2 regions of the Ferdinandcohnia sp. Marseille-Q9671 genome follow, and region 1 is predicted to be linked to the other one. Evidence: a T-box and tRNA genes for the amino acid it is inferred to sense, from the RefSeq annotation. Region 1 holds a T-box; the other holds one or more tRNA genes.
What was found. A T-box is a leader RNA that pairs with one kind of tRNA and senses whether it is charged. The one in region 1 lies ahead of leuS (leucine--tRNA ligase), so its partner is inferred to be a tRNA-Leu.
Positions count from the first base shown of each region.

Region 1 (2,378 bases):
TATTTGCGCAGTCATTTCAACATTAACTTCATTCTCTGAAACTCTTTCAACTTTTAATGGAACAGGTTCTTGGTTAAGGTCTTTGTGAGGAGTAATTATTTCTCCCTGTGTAGACTCTGAAACAGTCGTTTCGGCTTCTACCTTTTTTTCAACTGCAATGTCTTGCTTTCCACAACCAGATAAAACAATTGAAGCTCCCACAATAGATGCTACTATCAATTTAATTTGCTTGTTCATGAATTTTACCCCCTTAGGATATTAATTGCTTTCTACACCTTCATATTATTCCGTGATGCCCCTCTGAAAGGTGATATAAATCACGCTTTCGAATGTATTCTGTGTACAGTTTGTGAAAAGGTGAGCATATATGCAATGTTCCAATAGTGGTAAGTGTTTTAATGCCTTTGGTAGTGGGTTTTTTGACACTCTTTCTTCACAAAATTAGTCTTCGAACCAATTGTCCAATAGAAGGAAAACAAGGCTGGATAAAATAGTGCGAATGGCCTTAGTAAAGTTTATATAAAGAAAAAAATGGGAAGAATGTTTGGGGAAAAGCCCATTTTTTTCTATTATGCTTGCAGTTCTTATCTAAATTCTATACAATACTGATTATAATCATAATTTACTAATAGAGTGTTCAAAAAGGAGGATGAAAAGGACCAAGAAGTTCGAGGCGGCGCAGTTTTGAGTAGCGGAACGTATGTAGTCAATACGTGAGCAACGGAAAAACAAGCCAACGAAGAAATTCGATGTGTCATTTTCATCGGACTGTTTTGAACATCAATTTATACGATGAGAAGGAGTAGTAGTGTTCTATACACGTCTTAGAGAATTGACGGGTGGTGCAAGTCAATCGTTGATGAACATGAACTCGCCTTTGAGTAATAAGCATGAAATGCTGTGCAAACTAGTGCTTATCGTGAGGTCCGCGTTAAGGATGAATGAAGTGAGTGCACAATTTGTCACTAATGTGGGTGGTACCGCGGGAAGAATACATATCCTCTCGTCCCTTTTGGGATTAGAGGTTTTTTGTTTTATATAGGTTCTTTTAGCAATTTGTATTTGATTAGGAGGCAGTCTTATGAGTTTTAATCACCAAAAGATCGAGAAAAAGTGGCAACAGTACTGGGAACAGAACAAAACATTTAAAACAACAGAAGACAAAGGTAAACGTAAATTTTACGCATTAGATATGTTTCCATATCCATCTGGTGCAGGTCTTCATGTAGGGCATCCCGAGGGCTACACGGCTACAGATATATTATCAAGAATGAAGCGGATGCAAGGGTACAATGTACTTCATCCGATGGGCTGGGATGCATTCGGTTTACCAGCAGAGCAATATGCGTTAGATACAGGAAATGACCCTGCTGAATTTACAGAAAAAAATATCAATACCTTCCGTCGACAAATTAAGGAACTAGGTTTTTCATATGATTGGGATCGTGAAATCAATACGACAGACCCTGGTTACTATAAATGGACTCAATGGATTTTTACAAAGTTATTTGAAAAAGGCTTAGCATATGTGGATGAGATACCTGTTAACTGGTGCCCTGCATTAGGAACAGTATTAGCAAACGAAGAAGTAATAGATGGAAAAAGTGAACGTGGAGGGCATCCTGTTGAAAGACGCCCTATGAGACAATGGGTTTTAAAAATCACTGCCTATGCAGATCGCTTGCTGGAGGATTTAGATGAACTAGATTGGCCAGAAAGCTTAAAAGAAATGCAGCGTAACTGGATTGGCCGTTCAGAAGGCGCACATGTAACTTTTACAATTGATGGACATGAGGATACATTCACTGTTTTTACCACTCGTCCTGATACCTTATTCGGTGCAACTTATGCGGTACTAGCTCCGGAGCATCCGTTTGTGGATAAAATTACGACTCCTGAACAAAAGGAAGCTGTTAAAGCTTACCTAGATAAAGTTAAGGCGAAGAGTGATCTAGAACGTACAGATTTAGCAAAAGATAAAACAGGGGTATTCACTGGTGCTTATGCGATTAACCCTGTAAACCAAGAAAAAATGCCGATCTGGATTGCTGATTATGTATTAATGAGCTACGGTACCGGTGCAATTATGGCAGTTCCAGCGCATGACGAACGTGACTATGAATTTGCGGGGAAATTTGACCTGCCAATCCAAGAGGTTGTTGCAGGTGGAGATGTTACGAAGGAAGCATACACTGGTGACGGAGAACATGTAAATTCAGGATTCCTTAATGGATTAAATAAAGAAGATGCCATTAGTAAGATGATCTCTTGGTTAGAGGAAAACAAACTAGGTAAAAAGGAAATCACCTATAAACTACGTGATTGGTTATTTAGCCGTCAGCGATACTGGGGTGAACCAATTCCAGTTATCCAATGGG
Region 1 covers NZ_CDRJTA010000001.1:1,126,394-1,128,771, reverse strand. The annotation lists gene ACWNMY_RS05755 (multicopper oxidase domain-containing protein) at 1-237, opposite strand, end outside; T-box leader at 784-1,014, shown strand; gene leuS (leucine--tRNA ligase) at 1,082-2,378, shown strand, end outside.

Region 2 (2,378 bases), on a different contig from region 1:
TAATTCCGGATAACGCTTGCCACCTACGTATTACCGCGGCTGCTGGCACGTAGTTAGCCGTGGCTTTCTGGTTAGGTACCGTCAAGGTACCGCCCTATTCGAACGGTACTTGTTCTTCCCTAACAACAGAGCTTTACGACCCGAAGGCCTTCATCGCTCACGCGGCGTTGCTCCGTCAGACTTTCGTCCATTGCGGAAGATTCCCTACTGCTGCCTCCCGTAGGAGTCTGGGCCGTGTCTCAGTCCCAGTGTGGCCGATCACCCTCTCAGGTCGGCTACGCATCGTCGCCTTGGTGAGCCGTTACCTCACCAACTAGCTAATGCGCCGCGGGTCCATCTGTAAGTGATAGCTAAAAGCCATCTTTTAATATAAGACCATGTGGTCTTATATGTTATCCGGTATTAGCTCCGGTTTCCCGAAGTTATCCCAGTCTTACAGGCAGGTTACCCACGTGTTACTCACCCGTCCGCCGCTAATCTTTGGGAGCAAGCTCCCAAAGATCCGCTCGACTTGCATGTATTAGGCACGCCGCCAGCGTTCATCCTGAGCCAGGATCAAACTCTCCAATAAGAGTATTGATTGCTCAATAATTTGTTACTTAGAATTAAAACGTTGACGCTTGTATTATGTTTAGTTTTCAAAGAACTAATTTTGGAGCGGGTGATGGGAATCGAACCCACGACATCAGCTTGGAAGGCTGAGGTTTTACCATTAAACTACACCCGCAATATTAAGTTTCGTCTGGTCGGGAAGACAGGATTCGAACCTGCGACCCCTTGGTCCCAAACCAAGTGCTCTACCAAGCTGAGCTACTTCCCGCAATATAATGGCGCGCCCGAAAGGAGTCGAACCCATAACCTTCTGATCCGTAGTCAGACGCTCTATCCAATTGAGCTACGGGCGCATTTTTGATGTCCGCTCTGTAAGAAGCGACTTTTCTATAATAACACCTTACAAAAACAAATGCAAGTGTTTTTTAAAACTTTTTTTGGTGCGGTCGAGAAGACTCGAACTTCCACGGGATCAACTCCCACTAGGCCCTCAACCTAGCGCGTCTGCCATTCCGCCACGACCGCGTTATAAGTGCGGGTGAAGGGACTCGAACCCCCACGTCAAAGACACTAGATCCTAAGTCTAGCGCGTCTGCCAATTCCGCCACACCCGCATATTAATTAAAATGGTGAGCCATGAAGGACTCGAACCTTCGACCCTCTGATTAAAAGTCAGATGCTCTACCAACTGAGCTAATGGCTCGTGCTAAAATAATTTAGATAACGAAGTATAACTTTCGTATTAGGTACATCTACGACGTCCCAATCTCAGGAAGTTATTGCAAGTAGCAGTTCGATTGGTACGCTGAAGCATCGCTTCGAAGCTTACTCGTTCGTGCTCTACCAACTGAGCTAATGGCTCGTGCTAAAATTAAAATGGCTGGGCTAGCAGGATTCGAACCTACGAATGACGGAGTCAAAGTCCGTTGCCTTACCACTTGGCTATAGCCCATTGATTAAACTTAACGAAAATCATCTTCGAATAGCTACATCAACTTCTCCGCAAACGGATATTCTGTAAAATTCCAAAAGGAAATTTTGCGGAATATCGCCGACATCACTGAGTGGATAGTAGGACTCTATATATCATATCCTTAAAACTTCATTTCACTCAGAATGTTTCAAATCAATCGCAAGCTAATAAACTAATAAATAAGTAGTTCATGGTGGAGTGGAGGATGACGGGATCGAACCGCCGACCCCCTGCTTGTAAGGCAGGTGCTCTCCCAGCTGAGCTAATCCTCCATTGTTTAAGAGAAAGAAATGGGAGGTGAGAATTGATGCATCTCACATCCCATTTGTTGTATGACCCGTACGGGATTCGAACCCGTGTTACCGCCGTGAAAGGGCGGTGTCTTAACCGCTTGACCAACGGGCCATTGTAAAGACTGGCGGAGAAGGAGGGATTTGAACCCTCGCGCCGCTTACGCGACCTACACCCTTAGCAGGGGCGCCTCTTCAGCCACTTGAGTACTTCCCCATTGGCTCCACAGGCAGGATTCGAACCTGCGACCGATCGGTTAACAGCCGATAGCTCTACCACTGAGCTACTGTGGAATAATGTAACGACATAACTTATTATAAAAACAGACTTTCTAGTTGTCAAGAGTATCTGAATTTTTGTCTAGCCGTTTTTGTGGCGACTTTTATAATTTATCATAAGTAAATCGGAGAGTCAACACTTAATTTCCTTCTACTAATTTACCAGAACATTTCCCACAGACATACCTTTTAATATCGATTTTTCGCTTCCTAACATATCCTAACCCACAATTCTTACAGGTATACAAATATTGTTTCGAAACCTTTCTTTTTTTTACTGAATC
Region 2 covers NZ_CDRJTA010000002.1:162,977-165,354, reverse strand. The annotation lists rRNA gene ACWNMY_RS12525 (16S ribosomal RNA) at 1-571, opposite strand, end outside; tRNA gene ACWNMY_RS12520 (tRNA-Gly) at 654-727, opposite strand; tRNA gene ACWNMY_RS12515 (tRNA-Pro) at 744-820, opposite strand; tRNA gene ACWNMY_RS12510 (tRNA-Arg) at 829-905, opposite strand; tRNA gene ACWNMY_RS12505 (tRNA-Leu) at 991-1,077, opposite strand; tRNA gene ACWNMY_RS12500 (tRNA-Leu) at 1,086-1,166, opposite strand; tRNA gene ACWNMY_RS12495 (tRNA-Lys) at 1,180-1,255, opposite strand; tRNA gene ACWNMY_RS12490 (tRNA-Gln) at 1,430-1,504, opposite strand; tRNA gene ACWNMY_RS12485 (tRNA-Val) at 1,725-1,797, opposite strand; tRNA gene ACWNMY_RS12480 (tRNA-Glu) at 1,859-1,930, opposite strand; tRNA gene ACWNMY_RS12475 (tRNA-Ser) at 1,942-2,032, opposite strand; tRNA gene ACWNMY_RS12470 (tRNA-Asn) at 2,035-2,109, opposite strand; gene ACWNMY_RS12465 (SprT family protein) at 2,235-2,378, opposite strand, start outside.
Region 2: it has a tRNA-Leu gene. The T-box ahead of leuS (leucine--tRNA ligase) is inferred to sense a tRNA for this amino acid. The anticodon was not compared.